3 regions of the Undibacterium sp. FW305-107 genome follow, and region 3 is predicted to be linked to each of the others. Evidence: predicted binding sites of a transcription regulator. Region 3 holds the regulator's gene; each other region holds the start of a gene.
The links. Region 3 encodes HrcA, which represses chaperone genes, less so after heat shock. Its sites were predicted from a motif close to TTAGCACTCNNNNNNNNNGAGTGCTAA; they were not measured.
Positions count from the first base shown of each region.

Region 1: the regulator HrcA is predicted to act here: its motif matches at 3,439-3,465, upstream of rpoH (RNA polymerase sigma factor RpoH).
Region 2: the regulator HrcA is predicted to act here: its motif matches at 2,130-2,156, upstream of groES (co-chaperone GroES).

Region 1 covers NZ_JBYTAV010000006.1:248,161-256,177, forward strand. Annotated here, with positions in the region: gene AC3WQT_RS15310 (COX15/CtaA family protein) at 1-914, shown strand, start outside; gene cyoE (heme o synthase) at 911-1,795, shown strand; gene AC3WQT_RS15320 (SCO family protein) at 1,819-2,382, shown strand; gene rpoH (RNA polymerase sigma factor RpoH) at 2,478-3,374, opposite strand; gene AC3WQT_RS15330 (cell division protein FtsX) at 3,696-4,610, opposite strand; gene AC3WQT_RS15335 (cell division ATP-binding protein FtsE) at 4,642-5,316, opposite strand; gene ftsY (signal recognition particle-docking protein FtsY) at 5,376-6,479, opposite strand; gene rsmD (16S rRNA (guanine(966)-N(2))-methyltransferase RsmD) at 6,587-7,282, shown strand; gene coaD (pantetheine-phosphate adenylyltransferase) at 7,338-7,835, shown strand; gene AC3WQT_RS15355 (YfhL family 4Fe-4S dicluster ferredoxin) at 7,917-8,017, shown strand, end outside.
Region 2 covers NZ_JBYTAV010000010.1:139,525-147,541, forward strand. Annotated here, with positions in the region: gene groL (chaperonin GroEL) at 85-1,734, opposite strand; gene groES (co-chaperone GroES) at 1,776-2,066, opposite strand; gene AC3WQT_RS21770 (phosphocholine-specific phospholipase C) at 2,386-4,797, opposite strand; gene coaE (dephospho-CoA kinase) at 5,037-5,702, shown strand; gene coaD (pantetheine-phosphate adenylyltransferase) at 5,699-6,832, shown strand; gene AC3WQT_RS21785 (ABC transporter substrate-binding protein) at 7,057-8,017, shown strand, end outside.
Region 3 covers NZ_JBYTAV010000003.1:365,158-373,174, reverse strand. Annotated here, with positions in the region: gene dapB (4-hydroxy-tetrahydrodipicolinate reductase) at 1-475, opposite strand, end outside; gene AC3WQT_RS08710 (outer membrane protein assembly factor BamE) at 525-1,058, opposite strand; gene fur (ferric iron uptake transcriptional regulator) at 1,170-1,598, shown strand; gene AC3WQT_RS08700 (response regulator) at 1,673-2,056, opposite strand; gene hrcA (heat-inducible transcriptional repressor HrcA) at 2,124-3,155, opposite strand; gene AC3WQT_RS08690 (HAD family hydrolase) at 3,200-3,886, opposite strand; gene AC3WQT_RS08685 (NAD kinase) at 3,962-4,855, shown strand; gene recN (DNA repair protein RecN) at 5,050-6,696, shown strand; gene hemH (ferrochelatase) at 6,712-7,818, shown strand; gene AC3WQT_RS08670 (symmetrical bis(5'-nucleosyl)-tetraphosphatase) at 7,826-8,017, shown strand, end outside.

The DNA of each region.
Region 1 (8,017 bases), on a different contig from region 3:
CGGACTGGCCGGGTTGCTATGGCCAGGCCAATCCCTTGCAATCCCATGCGGCTATCAAGGCGGCTGAAATTGCCATGCCTACCGGTCCTGTCACTTTGCAAAAAGCCTGGATAGAAATGGTGCACCGTTATCTGGCCATGAGTGTGGGCATACTGATCATTGCCCAGATGGGCATCGCCTGGGCGCGCCGTCGTCAACTCGAGTCCAGCCCCTGGCTGGCGACCTTCCTGCTGTTCTTTGTCTGCCTGCAAGGCGCTTTCGGTGCCTGGACGGTCACTCTGAAGCTGCAACCCATCATAGTGACCACTCACTTGATATTGGGCATGGGTTTGCTCGCGCTGCTCAGTGCCAGCCTGGAACAGCAAAGCTCTTCCCTTACTAGTATCAACATTGCCATCGCAGATGGCAGGCGCATGCTATGGCCTGCCAGCCTGGCCTTATTACTGGTGTTTGTACAAATCACCCTTGGTGGATGGGTGAGTACTAACTATGCTGCCCTGGCTTGCCATGATTACCCTATGTGCAATGGGCAAGCCATACCGGCAATGGACTTTGAGCATGGCTTCAGTCTCTGGCGTCAGCTAGGTCAGACCATGAGTGGTGATTACCTGCCCTTCAATGCCCTGGTTGCCATACACTGGGTACACAGGAATTTTGCCCTGCTGGTAGTTGCTGTCTGCCTCTGGACTGCTCTCAGGGCACGCAAGATTGCTGGACTGGAAAAGCTGGGGCGCAATCTCTTGCTCGCGATTCTTGCCCAATTCATCATCGGTGTTTCTACCGTATTCTTTTCCTGGCCTTTGCTGCTGGCAGTTTTGCATAATGGGATGGCCGCCATGCTCGTGCTCTTGCTGACCATGTTAAACTACCGCATAAGGCATGTGAGCCTTGCCGCTGCCAAAGATAGATCATGACCACTTTAAGTTTGCCCTCCAATCGCCTGGCTCAGTACTGGGCTTTGACCAAGCCCCGTGTTACCCAGCTTGCCGTATTTTGTGCCGTCATCGGCATGTTCCTGGCGACGCCAGACCTGCCTGACTGGCGTGTTGTTGTTGCTGCCACCATAGGTATCTGGCTGCTGGCTGGTGCCGCGTTTGCGGTAAACTGTCTGGTAGAAAAAGAAATTGATTCCCGCATGGCAAGAACTGCGCGCCGTGCAACGGCCCAGGGTGAAATCACCGTGCCACAGACTCTGGTTTTCTCAGGTGTCATTGGTGGCATGGGTATGTGGATCTTGTACACGATGGTCAATCCCCTGACCATGTGGCTGACTTTCATTACCTTTGTCGGTTATGCCGTTATTTACACCATCATCCTGAAACCGGCGACACCGCAAAACATCGTTATCGGTGGTTTGTCCGGTGCTATGCCGCCAGCCTTGGGTTGGGCAGCCGTGGCAAACGATGTACCGATGCAGGCCTGGTTGCTGGTGTTGATCATCTTCATCTGGACACCGCCGCATTTCTGGGCGCTGGCGATGTACAGGCGTGATGACTATGCGCGTTCTGGTTTGCCGATGTTGCCGATTACCCATGGTCTGGAATTTACCCGTTTCCACATCTGGCTATACACCATTGCCCTGTTTGCCACCAGCATGCTGCCTTATGCGGTGCATATGAGTGGCCTGATTTATCTGGTCAGCGCGATCATCCTTGGCCTGATTTTCCTCTGGTATGCATGGCGTATTTACAAGCATTATGATGACATACTGGCACGCAAGACTTTTGCCTATTCCATCATCTATCTGTCCCTGCTATTCGCAGCCTTGTTGATTGATCACTATATCAAGCTATGAAAATTCTGAAGCATGTGACCAGTATGCTGATGGCGCTGAGTTTGCTGACCCTGGTGGCTTGCAATCCCGCGCAGGAAAAATTCAATAACACGGATCTGACAGGTCTTGATTACGCCAAAGACTTTGCCCTGACAGATCACAATGGCAAGGCGCGCACCCTGGCAGACTTCAAGGGCAAGGCTGTCGTCATTTTTTTTGGCTATACCCAATGCCCGGATGTGTGTCCGACCACCATGGTGGAAATGGCCAATGTCATGAAGCTGCTTGGTGCTGATGCCGACAAGGTGCAGGTACTGTTCGTAACGCTTGATCCTGAGCGTGATACCCAGACTTTATTGGCCAGCTATGTACCCAATTTCGACAAGCGTTTCCTTGGTTTGTATGGCGATGCAGCGGCAACAGCCAGGGTCGCCAAAGAATTCAAGGTGTTTTATCAAAAGGTAGAGGGTAAAACCCCGGGTAGTTATACCGTAGACCATACTGCCGGCAGTTATGTATTTGATCCTCAGGGGCGCATACGCTTATTCTTGCGCCATGGTCAGGGGGCAGAACCTGTTGCGCATGATTTGAAGATATTATTGAAATAAGTTTGAGCAGCTTGCTCTGAACTACCGTATAAATCCGGCGTATAAAACAAAAGGCACTCTTGCGAGTGCCTTTTTCATTGCTAGTGCATGTCTGATCAAGCAAAACTGCTGAGGCTGCCCTTCATTTTCTTCAAGGCTGCGCTTTCGATCTGGCGTATGCGTTCGGCAGAGACACCGTATTCATCGGCCAGCTCGTGCAGGGTAGCACCTGTACCATCATCATTTTTCAACCAGCGTGATTCTATGATGTGGCGCGAACGTGCATCCAGCTTGGACAAGGCAGATTCCAGTCCTTCGCTTTGCAGACGGTCATACTGACGTGTTTCCAGAACACGGGTAGGCTCGTCGGATTCCGTTTTCAGATAGGCGATAGGGGCAAATTTCTCATCGTCATCATCCGTCGGCGCATCCAGGGCAATATCATGACCGGACAAACGCATTTCCATTTCGATGACTTCTTCGCGTTTGACATCCAGTGTTGATGCCAGGGCATCAATTTGCTTGGGTGTCATCGCGTCCAGACCTTCTTTATGGCTGCGCAGGTTAAAAAACAATTTGCGCTGGGCTTTGGTCGTTGCCACTTTAACCAGGCGCCAGTTTTTCAAAATGTATTCATGCATTTCAGCCTTGATCCAGTGCATGGCATAGGACACCAGACGCACGCCCTGGTCAGGGTCAAAACGTTTGACGGCTTTCATCAGGCCAATATTGCCTTCTTGAATCAAGTCAGCGTGTGGCAAGCCATAGCCGAGGTAACCACGGGCGATGGACACTACCAGACGCAGATGCGACATAACCAGTTGCTGCGCGGCAGCCAGGTCATTGTCATTACGTAATTTGTTTGCGAAGTCGATCTCTTCCTGATGCGTGAGCATGGGCAGGCGATTGACTGCAGAGATATAGGCATCAATATTACCCAGCGTACCACTGAAGCCCAGGGCCAATGCTGTGCTGTCAGTTGCAGGGATCAATTGTGTCGATGTAGTTGCCATTTTTCCTCCTTATTGCTGCCTTAAGAGTATCAATTACTCCTTTTGGCACTTTCAAGTTCCTATATTAGCACTCTCTTGAGAAGAGTGCTAATAATCAGATTCTATGAACTTCATCAAATAAATCTATTGAAAAACTAGCATTCATTTACAACATTTATATTGCTTAGATACGGCTCAGGCTTGAAAGTTGCAATCCTGTTGATGCAAATTGTAAGAGGCTGTTGCAAATCAAGGCGCCCGGCCAACTTCGTTGACGCAGGCAGCGCTAACATCATGTAGACGAAACAAAACCAGATTTATTTTGCAATGGCAGCTATTAATTTAACTTGCACGTGCCAGTTGTCTTCTTACTGACAGAAAAACGCCTACCAATCCTAGCAACATGCTAACAGCCAGGAGAATGGCGCTCTGTACGATACCCAACGGAGCAAGGTGGAATTCTGAGGCATATAATTTAGCAAATTCAGCAATAGCCTTGTTCAAAGGCTGCAGTGATGCAGCGATCAGGCCCAGTGCCAGGCCACCCGCCAATAAGCCAAGCAATGCGCCGGTATAGTAATAAGGTTTGTGGATAAAGCTATTGGTGGCCCCCAACAGGCGTGAGACGGCAATTTCAGCCCGGTGTGAAATGACTTGCAGACGGGTTGCATTAAACACCACGACCACCACCACCACACCCAGCGTGGCAGCCAGGAATAACAAACCCAGTTGCATGATCTGCACCAGTGCTGCCAGGCGCTTGACCCAGGCCGAGTCCAGTTGCACTACATCGACATCAGGCATTTGTTTGATTTCTTCTACCAGCGCCTCTATCTTGCCAGCCTCATTATTCGACATGGACAAGACATAGGCATCCGGCAAGGGATTGCCGCCCAGAGTGGATAAGACTTCGGCCAGATTGGATGACTGCTCCAGGCTGGCGAGTGCCTTGTCCTTGGGGATGAAGCTCAAGTTTGCCGTGATGTTTTTCTCTTTCAGCAATTTCTTCAAGGGTATCGACAAGGCAGTAGCAGTTGCCCTTGGCGTGTCCGGGCTGACGAAAATACTGATTTCAGGCTCTATTGATAGTTGCGAAGAGATCGGGCGTATATTCTCTATCAGGGTCAGGCCAGCGATGGGCAAGGCCAGTGCAATCGCAACAACCAGTACATTGAACAAGAAATTGCCAGGGCTGCCGCGTAAATGGGCAAACGCACTCTTGATGGCAAACAAATGCTGACGGAACCAGTTGGTCATGAATTCATCCTTATTATTCTGTCATGCAGGATCAGGCGGCGAGCGAGGATTTCCAGGTACTGACTACCTGACCCTGGCTGAGATAAATCACACGGCTGGCCTGATCGAGAAATTGTTCATCATGGCTGGAGATAATGCAGGTGACCCCCGCGCTCTGGAAAGCCTTGAGCGCACCCAATACCTTGTTGGCATTGTCGCGATCGAGAAAGGCGGTAGGTTCATCCGCCAGAATGATCTGTGGCCGGTTGACGATGGCACGGGCAATCGCCACGCGCTGTTGTTCTCCACCGGATAAAGCCAGCGGCAAAGAATAAGCTTTGTCAGGCAAGCCAACTTTTTCCAACGCTATGCGGGCGCGGGTTTCGGCTTCGCTATGGGAAGCACCGGTAACGATGATGGGTAGCATGACATTGGCCAGTACATGGCGGTCAGTCAATAGTTTTTGATCTTGCAAAATCAAGCCCAGCTTGCGGCGCAAATAAGGCAGGCTGCTGTTTTTCAGTTTGCCTATGTCCTGACCATTCACTTTGACTGTACCCGCTGTTGGCTTTTCTATGCCAGCGATCATCTTTAGCAAGGTGGACTTGCCAGCACCAGAGGGGCCAGCCAGAAAGATCAGTTCACCGGCGGCAATCGATAATGAAACATCCTTGAGCGCATAGACATCTTGCGAATATTGTTTGCTGACGTGTTCAAATTCAATCATGGTCGCGTATGGTCTTTTTGAGCTTCATCAATGGCTGTTGTGCTTGTTCTCAGTCACATTTAGCTGAACAGCGCGTCAACAAATTCCTGTGCATTAAACGGTTGCAAGTCTTCAATCTGTTCTCCTATGCCTATGAAATAGACGGGCACAGGGCGGTTCTTGGCAATCGCTGCCAGCACGCCACCTTTGGCAGTGCCATCAAGCTTGGTGATGACCAGACCAGTCAATTGCAGGGCATCATCAAAGGCTTTGACCTGGGCCAGGGCATTCTGACCAGTGTTACCGTCGATGATGAGCAAGACTTCTTGTGGCGCACCGTCCATGCCTTTGGCGATGACGCGTTTGATTTTCTTCAATTCTTCCATCAGATGTAGCTGGGTAGGCAGGCGGCCTGCAGTATCCACCATCACTACATCCGTACCACGGGCGCGGGCAGAGGCGACTGCATCAAAAGCCACTGCGGCAGGGTCGCCAGATTCCTGTGCGATGACGGTGACATTATTGCGTTCGCCCCAGATCGTCAGTTGCTCACGTGCTGCTGCGCGGAAGGTGTCGCCCGCCGCGAGTAAAACGGATTGCTGATGGCTTTGCATATGCTTGGCCAGCTTGCCTATCGTGGTGGTCTTGCCAGCACCATTCACACCAGTGATCATCATGACCAAGGGTTGATAACGGCCCAGTTCCAGTGGTTTTTGTAAAGGGGTCAGCAATTCCAGCAGTAACACTTTCAGGGCAGCCTTGACTTGCTCGGCATCCGTCAGCTTCTCTTCCTTGACCCTTTTCTTTAATCCATCCAGCAGGAATTGGGTAGCTTCCACACCTGCATCCGAGGTCAGCAGGGCAGCTTCCAGCTCTTCATACAAATCATCATCAATGCGGGCACCGATGAAGAGGGTGGTAAGATTCGAGGAAGTCTTAGCCAGCCCGGCTTTCAGGCGGCTTAACCATGAGCGTTTTTGCTCGGGTTCTGGTGCTTGAGGGGCTACAACATCTGCCAACGCTGGCTTAACTTCAGCCACAGGCGCAGGAGCGGTAACCGTGGTACCGATGGCAGGCGTAGCAACAGCAGGTGCAGGACTGGCTGGTGTTGTAACAACGGGTGCAGGATCAGCCACAACAACTGGCGCCTCTTCTTTGGGCTTCTTTTTGAAAAAACTAAACATCGGGATATTTGGGAGTGCGGGCGGCAAATAAGCCAGCCCTGATATTAGAATGCTGCCATTTTAACAGACAGCGCAACGTAAACTGATTTAGCCGTAGCAAGCATGCAATGAAAACAAATAGTAATAAAAAAACAAAAAACGCGACCGCAAAAACGTCGGTAGTAAAACGTCAAAACCATCAGGTCCGCATCATAGGCGGCGTGTGGAAACGCAGCCTGCTCAGCGTGGTTGATGCCGAGGGTTTGCGTCCTACGCCAGACCGCGTCAGAGAAACCCTGTTTAACTGGCTCAATCACTTGCTGCACAATAACTGGACAGGCGTGCATTGCCTGGATCTGTTCGCTGGCAGCGGTGCCCTGGGTTTTGAAGCTGCCAGTCGCGGTGCAGCTCAGGTCATCATGGTGGAGGCGCATACCCCTGCTTATAAGCAACTGGAGCAAGTCAGGGACAAACTGCAAGCCAGCCAATGCAAACTGATCAGGGCCGATGCTCTCAAGGCAGTTGAAAGTATGGCAAACCAGTCACAAAAAATGGATGTGATCTTCCTTGACCCTCCGTTTGAGCAGGATTGGCTGGGTCGTATCTTGCCAGCTTGCGCGCAATTGCTGAGCCCGAAAGGCTGTATTTATGTTGAATCCGAGTTTCCCCTGGCTGAAACTTCAGGCGATGCAGCGACAGAAGAAAAATTAGCTAAATTATTAAGTGGATGGCAACTTATCCGTGCCGATAAAGCCGGTAGTGTGTACTTCCATATACTGCAACGCAACATTTTGCCGCATGAGGCGCACGAAAATCAGGCATAATGCCTGCTCAACTTGGTGCATATCCTTATGCAGATTGCGAAAAAAGGGAGTGAAGATGGTCACAGCCGTTTATCCGGGAACATTCGATCCGCTGACACGCGGTCATGAAGATCTGGTGCGTCGCGCATCCGGTCTTTTTGATACTTTGGTGGTGGGTGTGGCGGATAGCAAAAGCAAGAATCCATTTTTCTCCCTGGATGAACGCCTGGAAATTGCCAATGAAGTGCTGGGACATTACCCGAATGTCAAAGTAGAGAGTTTCTCTGGTTTGCTAAAAGACTTTGTACGCAAAAATGATGCGCGTGTCATCGTGCGCGGCTTGCGTGCCGTGTCTGACTTTGAGTATGAATTCCAGATGGCGGGCATGAACCGTTATCTGCTGCCAGATGTAGAAACCCTGTTCCTGACACCTTCTGATCAATATCAGTTTATTTCAGGTACGATAGTGCGTGAGATCGCCATGTTTGGTGGCGATGTGTCAAAATTTGTTTTCCCTTCTGTCGATCGCTGGCTGAAGAAAAAGGTCGCTTTGCTGGCCGAGAACAAGTCTTAAAGTAAATATTAGCAGGTGCTGCCAGGCAGGTATAAGCTAAGCAGATATTGGCTGCGCAGCACATGAAAGTGAAGTGACAACATGGCCCTGATGATTACAGACGATTGCATCAATTGTGATGTCTGCGAACCCGAATGCCCCAACGACGCCATTTACATGGGGCCGGAAATTTATGAGATTGA
Region 2 (8,017 bases), on a different contig from region 3:
AGCGGAATGTACTTAAGTACATGAGCATTTTGAGCAGCGCATGAGCCCCGATCACGCTCGCGCAGTAAGATCGTGAACGGGTTCTTACATCATGCCGCCCATGCCACCCATACCGCCCATGCCACCCATATCACCACCACCCATAGATGGCTTGTCTTCAGACAATTCAGCAACCAGAGCGTCAGTAGTCAGGATCAGGCCAGCAACAGATGCTGCATTTTGCAATGCAGAGCGAGTTACTTTAGCTGGGTCCAGGATACCCATTTCTATCATGTCGCCGTATGTGTCATTGGCAGCATTGAAACCGTAGTTGCCTTTGCCATTGATGATGGCGTTAACAACAACGCTAGGTTCGCCACCGGCGTTAGCAACGATTTCACGCAGAGGTGCTTCGATTGCTTTCAGAACCAGTTTGATACCTGCTTCTTGATCTGGATTGTCGCCTTTGATGTCGCCAGCAGCTTGACGTGCGCGCAGCAGGGCAACGCCACCGCCAGGAACAACGCCTTCTTCTACGGCAGCGCGAGTTGCGTGCAGAGCATCTTCAACGCGTGCTTTTTTCTCTTTCATTTCAACTTCAGTTGCAGCACCAACCTTGATCACAGCAACGCCGCCTGCCAGTTTGGCAACGCGTTCTTGCAGTTTTTCACGGTCGTAGTCAGAAGTTGCTTCTTCGATTTGCGCGCGGATTTGTTTAACGCGTGCTTCGATACCAACAGCCTGGCCAGCGCCATCGATAACGGTGGTGTTTTCTTTACCGATTTCGATACGTTTAGCTTGACCCAGGTCAGCCAGAGTTGCTTTTTCCAGAGTCAGGCCAACTTCTTCAGCAATCACTTGACCGCCGGTCAGGATAGCGATGTCTTCCAGCATGGCTTTGCGACGGTCACCGAAGCCTGGAGCTTTAACAGCTGCAGTTTTCAGGATGCCACGGATGTTATTCACAACCAGAGTTGCCAGTGCTTCGCCGTCTACATCTTCAGCGATGATCAGCAGTGGGCGACCGGATTTTGCAACTTGTTCCAATACTGGCAGCAGGTCACGGATGTTCGAGATTTTTTTGTCGAACAATAGGATGAACGGGTTTTCCAGGATAACGGATTGTTTTTCTGGATTGTTGATGAAGTATGGTGACAGGTAGCCACGGTCAAACTGCATACCTTCAACGATGTCGAGTTCGTTGTCCAGGGATTTGCCGTCTTCAACAGTGATCACGCCTTCTTTGCCGACTTTGTCCATTGCCTTGGCAATGATGTCGCCGATGTTTGCATCGGAGTTGGCAGAGATGGAACCAACTTGAGCGATTTCTTTGTTGGTTGTTGTTGGCTTGGACAGAGTTTTGATTTCAGCAACGATGGCTGTAACTGCTTTGTCGATACCGCGTTTCAAGTCAGTTGGGTTGAAGCCAGCTGCTACATATTTGAAACCTTCGCGAACGATGGCTTGTGCCAGAACTGTCGCTGTCGTTGTACCGTCACCAGCGTTGTCAGAAGTGCGGGAAGCAACTTCTTTCACCAGTTGTGCACCCATGTTTTCCAGCTTGTCTTTCAGTTCGATTTCTTTAGCTACAGAAACACCGTCTTTAGTGACTGTAGGTGCGCCGAAAGAGCGTTCCAGAACTACGTTACGGCCTTTAGGGCCCAGAGTGACTTTAACTGCGTTCGCCAGGATGTTGACGCCATTGACGATTTTCGCACGTGCGTCATCACCAAAAATTACTTGTTTAGCTGCCATATTAATTCTCCGAATTCTTTAATTGATATCGTGGATGCCGATTACTTCTGTACGACCGCGAAGATATCTTCTTCGCGCATCACCAGAACTTCGTTGCCGTCAACTTTGACAGCCTGACCAGAATATTTACCGAACAAAACGCGGTCGCCAACTTTAACGTCCAGGGCGCGAACTGTACCGTTGTCCAGCAATTTGCCAGGGCCAACTGCCAGTACTTCACCTTGATCTGGCTTTTCAGCAGCAGCGTCAGGCAGAACGATACCGGATGCAGTTTTTGTTTCTTGATCCAGGCGTTTCACGATCAGGCGATCGTGCAGGGGACGAAGGTTCATACAAGCTCCTTTAAATTTGCGAGTAATTACTATTGGAATTCAATTAAGCTGGAGAGGGACTTGTTAGCACTCTCTCTCAACGAGTGCTAAGTATATGGGCGGGGGGCAGGCTTTTCAAGAGCTAAAAAAGGGATAAACTAATATTTCTTTAATAATCAGTGACTTAGTTATGATTTAGTTGTGTTTTGGCATTGATGTTTGATTGCATTTTCCAGTACGGATTATTTTTGCACAGCTTGAAATGTATTTTTTAATATCGTATTGCAGCTGAGCAAATATCAATTTACTCAGCTTTGTACGGTCAACTGGTTATTGGGCGCTACACAATCGTCAATGTTACCGGGCCAGCCAGGACTGAGTAGGCATCATTGTATAAATACCAAAGCGCATAATTGCCCGCTGCGAGGCTGGCGGTATTGAGCGTCACGCTGCCCTGACTATTGCCAGCATATTCCCATTCTAGTGAATTGACATTACCTGGCACAGCACCGGCTGCGTATATACCTATCCAGTTCTTGGCGTTGACTTGTGCAGGTAATGCCGCATAGGAGGCAACGACATTGCTGCCGCGCGAGATGCGCGGTGTGGTGGTCAGGCGGGTGCTGTTAGCTTGGCGGCCGATCAAAGGGTCTGTGCGATTGTTATTACTGTTGTTACCTACGGCTTCAACATGACCGGCTACCCGGCGAAAAAACTGGCTGTCGGCGCTGCTGATGATGCTGAAGTCATACCAGCCAAAACTGTTGATCAATGGGTATTCCAGCCGCAAACTCTGGCCACCTGCCAGCGAATAAGTATTTGCCAGGCTGCCATAGGCATTGTCGCTGACGGTGAAATTGCAGGGTTGGACATTGTCGAGATTGGATAGTGTGAGCACCAGCTTGCCACTGTTGTTATCGTGAGCTGCCTGCACCTCCGGCTTGACGATGGCTGTACTGTTGCCGCGCCATTCACGCATCAAACCATTCGGGCCATAGGCGCTGAGCTGGTAAGTATCTGTGCTCCAGTTCCAGGTTTCTTTCTGGATTTGCTTGCCAGCTTCAACGGTGTAATACCAGGGGCCACCAGTGCGTATCTTCGAATACACGATAAATGCAGCGCCAGCGCTGCCGTTATTGATGAAATTGACTTCCAGTTGCCTGCTGTTGCTGACCCTGGCCTGTGCTTCCAGCAGATAAGGCAGTCGGCAGGCCGGGCGCGGCCCCTGCGCCTGTGGGTAGGCTTCCTGACGCGGCTGGCTCTGGTTGATGGGTGGCACTGGATAAGGCTTGCCATTGACAGGAACATAAGCTGCAGTTTTTGGTACCGTCATTGGCCAGTTTTGATCAGGGGATTTGAAATCAAATGCAGAAGTCAAATCGCCACAGACCGTGCGTCGCCATGGCGATATCTGTTTGCAACTGACTGCGGCCCTGTCCTTGCCCAGGCCATTGACCAGCCATTCTTCAAGAAAGCGCAACTTTGATGTGTGGTCAAAAACCTGGGAGCAAACCTTGCCGCCTTTGCTCCAGGGCGAGATCACCAGCATGGGCACGCGTGGGCCCAGCCCAACCGGTTCATTGCCGTATTTTTCATAAATGCCATTGTCGGCCAGGGTAGACCTACCCATGGCGGTAGTGATGGGCGGGATGTGGGGCGGCACATGATCGAAGAAGCCATCATTCTCATCATACATCAGTAAAAACACGGTCTTCGCCCACACCTCGGGCTCTGCCACCAGCGCAGCCAGCAAGCGTGCGGTCAGGTTTTCACCCGCATTGGGGGAGTTGGGTGAATGCTCGGTGTAATCATTTGGTGCGCATATCCAGGATACCTGTGGTAACCGTCTATTGCGTACGTCATCTGCAAAAGCGCTGACCAGGCCGTCCCCCTTGCTGCCACCTACGCTTGCACCGGGTGCCATGCTGCGTGCTTTCTGATATAACGGCGAGCTGCTGTTTAACCTGCTGCCGTCTGCATTGACGCGGAAATTCTTGAAGTAGGCGAGGTAGTTGTCGCCGTAATTATCCCACTCCTGATACACCTTCCAGCTCACCTGATTGGCTTCCAGCACTTCTGCATAAGTTTGCCAGTTGGGTGCGCTGGCCGTGACAGCGGCCGAGACATTGTCATTGGCCGGGTCGGCATTGTAATAATCCCTGGCATCTATGTTATACAGGCTGCCCATGGCACCTAACCAGCCTTGGCTGGTGCCCGTCAGTGAATACATGCGGTTGGGGTCGGTCGCACCAAAGATCGAGCAATGATAGGCGTCGCAAATGGTGAACGCATCTGCCAGTGCGTAATAAAACGGCAGGTCGCCACGGTCAAAATAACCCATGGTTTGTACCGTTTTTTTGCTGACCCAGGCATCCCAGCCTTGCCAGGTTTGTTGAGAACCTTTCCATGAGTGATTGGTGCCTACCGACAGCGCGCTGGTGTTCCTGGCGTCGAAATGAAAAGGCAGGACACTGCCACCAGCAGGATTGGGTTGTTGCCAGACTGGTGCGCCATTTGGCAAGCTGATGGCACGCGGATCATCGAAGCCACGCACACCGGCGAGGGTGCCAAAGTAATGATCAAAGGAGCGATTTTCCTGCATGAAAATCACCACATGGCCAACATCTGCCAGCGTACCAGTGACATTGTTCGCCGGTACGGCGAGAGCCTGTTGTATTAGCCCGGGTAACATGCTGGCACCCGCACTTGTGGCTGAAAATCGCAAAAACTTTCTGCGGCTGTCTGAAATCATTGCTTATCCTTTTCCATTTAAGTTTAGCGCTTAATCAGTGCTTAATACTGTATGAAAATATATTTAAAATATTTCAACGGTATGACAGTGTCGGTTTGGAAAAATGGAATCAGCTATGCTGGCCTTCAGTAGTTTGATGGGTTTATTATTTTGGTTGAATAACCAAAATAAGCTTGTGATTTGAGTGTTGATGTATTAAGCTTTCAATATTGGTTGATTGTCCAATATTAAAACTTGCCATGAGTACTGTTTTGATCTCCGCTTCTATTCCTGTTCCTGACATGGTCAGGCGTTCCCGCGTGGTGTTGATGACTGGGGGCATGGGTTGCGGCAAATCTAGTGCTGCGGCTGGTTTTCTCAAGCTGGGTGTGCCGGTTATTGATGCAGATATGGTGGCACGCAAGATACACCAGGACAGCCAGCATCCGGCAATGGCAGAAATAGCTTTGGTATTGCCCAGGTTGCTGACGGATGCTGGTCGCTTACGACGTGGCATTTTACGTACAGTACTGATCAATGATATTGATGCAAATCGCTGCTTGCGTAAATTGCTGCAACCCTATGTATTACAGGCCATGTGGCAGTGGACCATGCAGCAAACTACAGCGTATGTCATTTGGGAATCAGCATTGCTGCCTGATGAAGTTGATGGCTTCGTGTACGATAGCGTCTTGCTAATGCAGGCGGATGAGGAAACACGCCTGCAGCGCCTGCGTCATCGTAATCCTGAATGGACGGAAGCGGAGATACGGCAGATTTTTCAGATGCAGGCACAGGAATATGCTCTGCGGAGACGAGCCCATGATCTGATCGTCAAGATAATCAATCGGGGCAGCATCGCAGAGCTGGAACAGGAAGTCTTGCAGCAGCATCTTATTTATATGGAACATTGGGGTACACAATGAAAAAAATCGCATTCTCTGGCACCCTTGATCCCATCACCAATGGCCATCTGTGGGTGATACAGGAGGCCAGGGCATTGGCTGATGAAGTCGTGGTCTTCATTTCTGAAAACCCGGGCAAGAAGCCGCAGTTTTCTGCTCCTGAACGCAAAGACATTATTGAGCGCAGCGTGGCCGAATGTGGCTGGCGCAATGTCAGCGTCGTCATCGTCAAGGGCGATTACACTGCCCGAGCTGCCAAGCGCCACGGCATAGAGTATCTGGTGCGTGGCATACGCAATACATCAGACTTCGATTATGAAAACCTGATACAGCAAACCAATGTTGATGTACTTGATGGAGCAAAGACGATCTTTGTCATGCCACCACGTGATTTGGGCTCTGTCAGCTCCAGTTTCGTGCGTGCCTTGCAAGGACCGGTGGGCTGGCACTGGACGGTAAAAAAATTCATGCCCATGCCAGCCTACATTGCCTGGATTAAAAGCTGGCTGCGCACTGACTGGCAAAAACTCTGGGAAGCAGAGGCTGATGTCGACAGCGCCAAGCTGGACCACTGGTTTGACTACCTGACGGGGGATGACGCCTACGGTGGCGCGCGCCGGACTTATCATAATCTTGATCATCTGGTGCATGGCCTGAGTGAAATCTCTGCATGGGCGAGCAATACCGGCGCCAGCAAGTCGGATGTGGCGATATTGAAAAAAGCTTTCTGGTTCCATGATGCGGTCTATGGTGGTGAGCATGCCGGTTTGTCGAATGAAGAGCAAAGTGCCAGATTGTGGCTGGATGCGAGCCTGGGTTCACAGCATGCACAGGAAGTAGCCGACCTGATACGGGTGACGGATCACTTCCAGAGTGCAAACCTGAATCATCCACTGAAGGACGGCATGTTGGGCGTTGATCTGGCGATACTGGGCCAGGCAGCAGATACCTATGATGCCTATGCAGCGGCAGTAAGGCTTGAATACAGTCATGTCGATGACGCCACTTATCAGACGGGCAGGGCGCGGGTATTGAGCCATTTCGAGGCACAGGCGGAAGCGGGCAAGTTGTTTGCCGATGCCTGGTTCGCTGATCTGTACACCAGCCAGGCACTGGTGAATATCAGACGAGAAAAAGCGCTGTTGAAATAAGTAGCCTCCAAAGCAGTATTTATCTCCATGACACATCCAGGCTCATTCACATAAATGTGAGTTTTTGTGAATGAGCAACTTTTCACATCTGAAAACCGCGAAAATAGAGTCTGAGTAAAAAACTGTCAATTCACCGTACTGATGCGTGAATTTAAGACAGGCACTTGTCCGGTCTGCATTTATTGCTGTCGCATGATTGCAAGACCTGATGCGCGGAGGCAAGGATGTGGATATATCGTTTGGGTTTAAGCCTGTTGGCCAGCATGATGTTGTTCATGCCTTGCGTGGCCCTGGCTATGACAGTCACCTTCCTTAATCCGGGAAAATCGGATGAAATTTATTGGGTCACAGCCAGCAACGGTATGACGGCTGCTGCCCGCAGCCTGGGCATACATCTGGAAGTGATTTATTCTGAGCGTGATCATTTAAAGACGCTGGAATACGCCAGACAAATCGCGGCACGCCCTGCGAACAAGCGGCCTGATTATGTAATCTTGTCGAATGATTATGCTGTTGGCGCCGAAGCCTTACGCATACTGGATGCAGCAGGTATCAAGACTTTTTTCGCCTATAGTGGTATCAATGATGCCGGTGACAGAGAAAAAACCGGCTTGCCACGTCAATTGTACAAAGGCTGGCTGGGTGTGCTGGAACCGCAGGCCGAAGATGCCGGTTACCTGACTGCGCGTGCGCTGATACAGCGTGGCAAGGCCGAAAAAATGTTCAGCTCCGATGGCAAATTGCATATGTTGGCGATTGCCGGAGACAGGTCTACCGCCACCTCGTATAAGCGTAATGAAGGCATGCGCAAAGCAGTAGCAGAAGCGAATGTGGTATTGGACCAGGTTGTGTATGGCGACTGGAATCGTGCCAAGGCGCAAGAGCAGAGCGTCTGGCTGTATCAACGCTATCCCCAGACCAGGCTGATCTGGGCCGGGAATGATTTAATGAGCTTTGGTGCAATGGAAAGCTGGCGCGTTCGTGGTGGCAAGCCTGGGCGCGACGCACATTTCAGTGCCATCAATACTTCGGCTGAAGCTTTTACTGCACTGGAGTCTGGCAGCCTCACGGCCCTGGCTGGTGGTCATTTCATTACTGGTGCGTTTGGTCTGGTGATGCTGTATGACTATCACCATGGCAAGGACTTTGCGGATGAAGGTCTGGAGCAAAACAGGTCCATGTTCA
Region 3 (8,017 bases):
AGCGGTGATGGGCTTCGACGATTTCGATGTCATACCCCTCTGCAAAGCTCTTGGCTGCCATTTCCAGCAACTTCATGGTGACATTCACACCCACACTCATATTCGGTGCAAACATGATGGCAGTTTTTTCTGCGGCGGCGGCGATCGCTGCCTTGCCAGCCTCATCAAAGCCTGTGGTGCCTATGATCATCTTGATGCCATGCGCAGCACAATATTCAAGATGCTTAAGTGTACCTTCCGGACGGGTGAAGTCGATCAGGTAGTCAGCATTCGCCAGGCCTGCGGACAGGTCAGCCGTAATGCTGACACCAGAAGGCTTGCCCAGGCTGGCTGCCGCATCCGTACCCAGAGCTGGCGAAGCTGGCACATCCAGGGCACCAACCAGTACCATATCATCCGCATTGCTGATCGCTTCGACCAGCATTTTCCCCATACGGCCAGAAGCCCCGGCCACGGCGATTTTCAGTGCAGTCATTGGTATTAATTTCTCTTTAGATTTATTTCTCTTTAGGCTTATTTAAGACTTATTTATCTTTTTTCTTCGGCGCATCAGTTTCTATTACTGATTGCACCCGGTTCAGGCCCAGTGCGGATTCAGTGATGCGCGCCAGATATTCTTTTTCAGTCGGCAAATTACCACCGCCTTCGAACTTCGCTACCGTACCATCCTTGAAGTACACCGAAACACGGCTGGTAATACGCTCGCCATTCGGCTTGGTCAGGCGGAAAGGATAATCCCAGCGGTCTTCATGGAACATATCGGTCAGCAAGGCTGTACCAAGCACAAAACGCACTTGTTCGCGCGTCATGCCTTCTTTTAATTGCGCCACCATTTCCTGGGAAACAAAATTACCTTGCTGTATGGAAACGCGATAAGGTGAAATAAAGGCCAATACCTTGCCAAAACCAGTAGGCTCTACCACTTGTGCACCATTCGCATCACCAGGTGTGCCCGATGTTGCATATACTGATGTCTTGTCAGCCGATGACAGCAGGGGAATAGGTGATGAGCATGCTGTCAAAGAAGCCAGCACTACCAGACCCGCTACACGGCTCATCTTCTTCCGTGTTAATTCTGAAAACAACAGTTGCATAGATAACCTCTTAATTGAGCAACAAGCCCTAAAACCCGATATCATAAAGCAGATAGCAATTTTTTGATCGAAAACATGACAAACAGCACCCCCAACCTCAAGGCCAGCGGTCTGAAAGCCACTCTGCCCCGTCTGAAAATCCTGGAAATCTTCCAGAGCAGCAAGGTTCGTCATCTGACAGCAGAAGATGTATATAAGATCCTGCTGAATGAAAATATGGATGTCGGTCTGGCAACTGTGTACCGCGTACTAACCCAGTTTGAGCAGGCTGGCCTGTTAAACCGCAATCATTTTGAGACTGGCAAAGCCATTTTTGAATTGAATGAGGGTTCACACCATGACCATCTGGTTTGCCTGGATTGTGGTCGCGTGGAAGAGTTCTTTGATGAAGAAATCGAGCGACGCCAGCAGACGGTAGCTCAGGAGCGTGGCTTCAAGATTGCTGAACATGCACTGGCGATCTATGGCAACTGTACCAAGCCGAATTGCGAGCATAAGGCTTAAGTCAGACAACAATTTCTCAAATTTGGTTTTCAAGCGCACCGGGATGGATATACATGTCCTGTGCGCCGCCAGACTCACTTATTGATCTTGGTAACAACAGCTTCCACAGTACCTATGATCTTTTGGGCATTAAATGGCTTGAGGATATAGCCATGTATGCCGGTTTTGACTACCTCATTGATGGTTTCCTGATCTTTATTGGCTGTCACCATGAGTACCCGGGCATCTGGCAGCAGTTCTCGGATACGCGGTAAAATTTCAGTACCGCTGATTTTGGGCATCACAATATCAAGCAAGATCAGGTCGGGCCTGAGCTTCACTGCCATTTCCAGGCCAGCACCGCCATCCGTTGCCTCACCAACAACGTTATACCCCTCGCTGCGCAATATGACCCTGAGCACTTCGCGGGTTACATCATTGTCATCTATCAATAAAATCTTCGCGTTTTTCTTGTCCATGGCAATCTGTATTCGCGTAAATGTTTAATAAGCTGCTACGCCAGTCTGGGCATGTTGACATCCCGGCTTATTGACTTAATGCATTCGATAATAATTTCGAAGTGATATCCACGATAGGAATTACTCTTTCATATGCCATGCGGGTTGGGCCTATGACACCCAGGGTACCTACTATTTTACCGTTCACCTCGTAAGGGGCAGTGACGATACTCATTTCTTCCATGGGCACCAGTTGCGACTCGCCGCCTATGAATATCTGCACGCCGGTTGCCTTGCTGGAGACATCAAGCAGTTGCATGAGACTGTTTTTTTGCTCAAACATATCAAATAGCTTGCGCAGGGAACTCATATTCGAAGACAGGTCCTGCACATTCAGCAAATTGCGCTCGCCAGAGATGACGACTTCGTCATTATCTTCATCCATGGCATTGCTGCCTGCTTCAACAGCCGCCTGCATGAGTCTGGTCATGTCATTTTGCAATTGCCGCAACTCACTATTGATACGGGTACGTGCATCGGTAAAACTAAGGCCGCCAAAGTTCTGGTTCAGGTAATTGGCTGCCTGCACCAGTTGGGTGGGTGTGTAATCAACATCCGTCAACAGCAAGCGGTTATGGACTTCGCCTGTTGGAGTGACGACCACCAGTAAAATACGTTTTTCTGAAAGACGCAAGAATTCAACTTGCTGGAAAATCGACTCAGTACGCGGGGTCATGACGACACCGGCAAACTGCGTCAAGGAAGACAAGATTTGCGCCGCATTCGCAATCAGTTTTTGCGGCGGCTGTGCATTCATATTCGATTGCAGGCTCGATTGCAGGCGCGAATCCATACCTGCACCATTGATATCTTGCACAGTCAGCAACTTATCAACGAAGACACGATAACCTCTGGGGGTGGGGATACGGCCCGCAGACGTATGCGGGCTAGCGACAAAGCCCATTTCTTCGAGATCCGCCATGACATTGCGTATCGTCGCTGGCGATAACTCCAGACCGGATATTTTTGACAAGGCGCGAGACCCCACAGGCTGGCCATCGGCGATATAACGCTCGACCAGGGCTTTTAATAAAGTTTGTGCGCGGATATCTAGTTGCATGGTTTCATTTTATGCGTTCATGACTGACATGAACATAGAAAAATTCACAGCCATAGAGTCAGGTCATGCAGATTGGCAAATTCTGCATCCGGCTTGATATGCAGATGGCGCTCATCTTCAATTTTTAAACCCTGGCGGTTCATCCAGCCGCCTTTTAATCCCGCCTGTTGCGCACCTTGCACATCAAGCAACAAATCATCACCTACGTACAATACCTCTTGCGGGGCCAGACCCAATTCCTGGCAAGCAGCCAGAAATATCCTGGGATCAGGCTTGGCACAGCCAAAGCGGAAGGCAGCGATAGACACCTTGAAATGGTGCGCCAGGCCTATCGCCTGTAAATCGGCAAAACCATTTGAGACAGTGCCCAGCAGCAGTTTTTCTTGCAGGGCCTGTAAAGCCGGTTTGACATCGCTGTACAAATCGACTTTGTTCCTGGCATCGGCAAATACCGCCATGGCCTGGTCGGCTTTATCGGCTGCCACGCCATGCTCATCAAACACCTGCTTCAACAGGGTATGCCGCAAGGCCCATAAATCGTATTGAAAACGCTGGTCGCTCGCTACCAGCACATTCCTGCGCTCGCGCAATTTTTCCATATTGTAATTTTGTGCCACGACTGGTACATGCTCATGCATCCATTGCTGCAACACTGATTCGGCATGGCGAATTACCGGTGCAACCGGCCACAAAGTATCATCCAGATCCAGCAAAACTGCTTTAATTGCCATAAAGAGCACTCATTCCATTCATTGATGTCCTAATTATGTTCTAATCTTAGCCATCATGTCACCCTACCTTTGTTTATGACAGTACAGGCCAAAACCATTGCACTTGTTGGAAAATCTAATGCGGCAGGCATTGCCGACTCGATTAAGGAGCTGGCCAATTTTCTTGCGAGCGAGGGACATCGTGTCGTCATCGAAGCAGAAACGGCGCAGTACCTGCAGTTAAGTGAATTCAGCAGTATGCCCGTGCCAGAGATAGGCAAGCTGGCGGACGTTGCCATCGTGGTTGGAGGTGATGGCACCATGCTGGGTATAGCGCGGCAACTGGCCCCCTATAATATCCCGCTGATCGGCATCAATCAGGGCAGGCTGGGTTTTATCACAGATATTGCGCTCGACCGCAAAATCCCTGTCATCACAGAAATGCTGAATGGCAAATATGTGTCTGAACGGCGCAGCCTGTTACAGGCTATCGTTACCCGTGACGGCAACCAGATTTTCAGTGGCGTGGCTTTCAATGATATTGTGGTGTCGCGTGGTGCTGGCTCAGGCATGGTGGAACTGCGCGTTGAGGTAGACGGGCACTTCATGTACAACCAGCGTTCAGACGGCCTTATCGTCTCGACACCGACTGGCTCTACGGCCTATGCGCTTTCTGCTGGCGGCCCCTTGCTGCACCCCAGCTTATCCGGCATTGCGATGGTGCCGATTGCACCGCATGCCTTATCGAACCGGCCCATCGTTTTGCCAGACAGTAGTGAAATCGTCATCACCATCGTGGCTGGGCGCGATATCAGCCTGAACTTTGATATGCAAAATTTTGCCAGCCTGCAGCATCAGGACAGGATCATCGTCAATCGTTCTGCTCATACAGTGACCTTTCTTCATCCTCAGGACTGGAATTATTACAACACTCTGCGCGAAAAATTGCACTGGAATGAATATCCATCCGTAGAGGGTGCGCTGAATTAATCTACTGAGTAAGTACCCAACTAAGTAGGTATCCTATTGAGTAACTTATTAAGCGTACCAAACCCACTCTTACGAACACAGAAGTCACAGGCTGTTGCTAGAATAGCGATTTCGCTATGCTGGGCCATATACCGGGTCATATACCATATAGTCCAGCCCTGTTTTCTTAACAAATTCCTTCATGTCAGCCCATTATGTTGCGCACGCTTGCCATTCGTGATTTTGTCATTGTCGATACGCTGGAACTTGAATTTTCTTCCGGCTTCAGTGTGCTGACCGGAGAAACCGGTGCTGGTAAATCCATCCTCATCGATGCCCTGACCCTGGCCTTGGGTGGACGGGGTGATGCCAGCATGGTGCGCGAGTCTGCCAGCAAAACTGATATCAGCGCGGAATTTGCCGTCAATGAGATTCTTGCAGCATGGCTCAAAGAACATGAATTCTTTGACCAGGACCAGCCTTTGATCTTGCGCCGTACCATCGATAATGCAGGCCGCTCAAAAGCATGGATCAATGGCATCACCGCCACAGCAAGCCAATTGCGCGAGATTGGCGACATGCTGGTGGATATCCACGGCCAGCATGCACATCAGTCATTGCTGAAAACTGAAGCGCAACGCGATTTACTGGATATGCAAGGCGGCTTGCAAGAACAAGTCACAGAAGCAGGTTTGCGTTACCGGGCGTGGCGTAACATCAGCAAGCAACGCGAAGAATTTGAAACCAATGCCAAGAGCGTATTGCAAGAGCGCGAGCGCCTGGAATGGCAAGTTGGTGAACTCGATAAATTGCAAATCAAACCAGGCGAATGGGAAAGCATCAGCCAGGAGCACAGCCGCCTCGCCCATGCCGCCAGCCTGCTCGAAGCTGGTCAGGAAGCGGCGGCATTGATTTCTGAATCCGAGCATCCGGTCTTGTCGCAACTGACTGCCATCCAGCAAAAGCTGTTGAAGCTTATCGATTACGATGCAGCGCTCAAGCCCGTCACCGATGCGCTGGAATCTGCCTGTATCAACTTGCAGGAAACCACTTATGCACTCAATGTTTACCTGAGCCGCACCGAACTTGACCCGGCCCGCCTGCGCGTCGTGGAAAACCGTGTAGAAGCAATACACACCACGGCAAGGCGCTTTCACGTCGCACCAGAAAAACTGCATGAAGAATTTGCCACGCTGTCTGCCCAGTTGGCACAACTATCCAATGCGACTGACATGGATGCCCTGAAAGCACAGGAAGAAAAAGCCAGGCTGGCTTACCTGCAAACCGCAGAAAAACTCAGCAGGGCCAGACAAAAAGTTGCCAAGGACCTGGGCGCAGCAGTAACCACGGCAATGCAAGACTTGAGCATGGGCGGCGGCAGTTTCTCGGTCGCCCTGAACCCGGTCGAACCAGCCGGCTATGGTCTGGAGCAAGTGGAATTTCTCGTGGCAGGCCATGCAGGTGTGCAGGCAAGGCCATTGGCCAAGGTGGCCTCTGGCGGTGAACTCGCACGTATCTCGCTGGCGATTTCTGTTATCACCTCTTGTGCTACGGCCACCCCTACCCTCATATTTGATGAAGTTGATAGCGGCATAGGTGGTGGCGTGGCTGAAGTGGTTGGACGCTTATTGAAACGTCTTGGACAAGACAGGCAAGTCTTGTGTGTGACGCATCTACCACAAGTAGCCAGTCAGGCTAACCAGCACTTCCAGGTCAGCAAAGCCAACCAGAATGGCAAAACCGTTTCGCAGATAGAAGCACTCGATAATAAGCAGAGAGTGGAAGAAATTGCCCGCATGCTGGGCGGCATAGAAATTACAGCGACTACGCGCAAACACGCCAGAGAATTATTGGCATCTTAAGAAAAAAAATACATCATGCGCTTCCTTAAAGAACCTGAATATTCACACGGCAAAATCCCCAGGACAGCAGTAGTGCTGATCAACCTGGGCACGCCTGATGCGCCAACGACATCGGCTGTGCGCCGCTACCTCAAACAATTTTTATGGGACAGGCGTGTGGTTGAAGTGCCGCGCCCGGTCTGGTGGCTGCTCTTGCATGGGATTATCCTGCCCTTCCGTTCTGGCCAGTCAGCAAAAAAATATGCGTCCATCTGGACCAAGGATGGCTCGCCACTGAAGATACATACGCAAAAACAGGCTGCATTGCTGAAAGGCTATCTGGGTGAGCGTGGGCATGAAGTACAAGTTGCGTATGCCATGCGGTACGGCTCACCTTCTATACCCGATGTCTTGCAAAAGCTAAAAGCCGACGGTTGTGAACGCATACTGATATTGCCTGCTTACCCGCAATATTCTGCCACCACGACGGCATCCAATTTTGATGCCGTAGCCCAGCATTACCAGCAAGTCAGGAATATGCCTGAACTGCGCTTCGTCAAGAATTATCATGATCATGATGGCTATATACAGGCGCTGCGTATATCAGTGATGGATCACTGGCAAAGCCATGGCCGCCCGGACAAACTGGTCATGAGTTTCCATGGTTTGCCCAAGGCCTTTTTACTGCGTGGCGATGCTTACCATTGCGAATGCTATAAAACCGCGCGCCTGCTGGCTGAAAAACTGGGGCTGGGCAAAGATGATTATGTGGTCACCTTCCAGTCTCGCCTGGGTCGTGCAGAATGGCTGCAACCTTACACTGCACCTACTGTGGCAAAACTGGCCAAAGAAGGCGTCAAACGGATTGACGTGATCTGCCCTGGCTTTATCGCTGACTGCCTGGAAACCCTGGAAGAAATCGCCATGGAAGTAAAGACCGATTTTCTCAAAGCAGGTGGCAAGGAATTCAACTACATCCCCTGCCTGAATGAATCACCAGCATGGATGCGTGGCCTGGCTGAAATTGCAGAACAACATCTGATAGGCTGGCCAACCATGATCACTGCCAGCGTGCGTGAACAACAAAAGCAACAAGCCCTGACCAGCCGCGCAGAAGCCAAACGTCTGGGTGGAGAACCCTGAGGCAGCAATGGCAAAAACTTATTTTATCGGTGATATACAAGGCTGTGCCAACCAGTTACAAAGCCTGCTCAATAAAATAGAGCTGACCGAACCGGATTCGCAGTATTTGTTTGCAGGCGACCTCGTCAATCGCGGCCCCAAATCGCTGGCCAGCCTGCGCCTGATACGTGAGTTGCAAATCGCTGGCCGGGCAGAATCC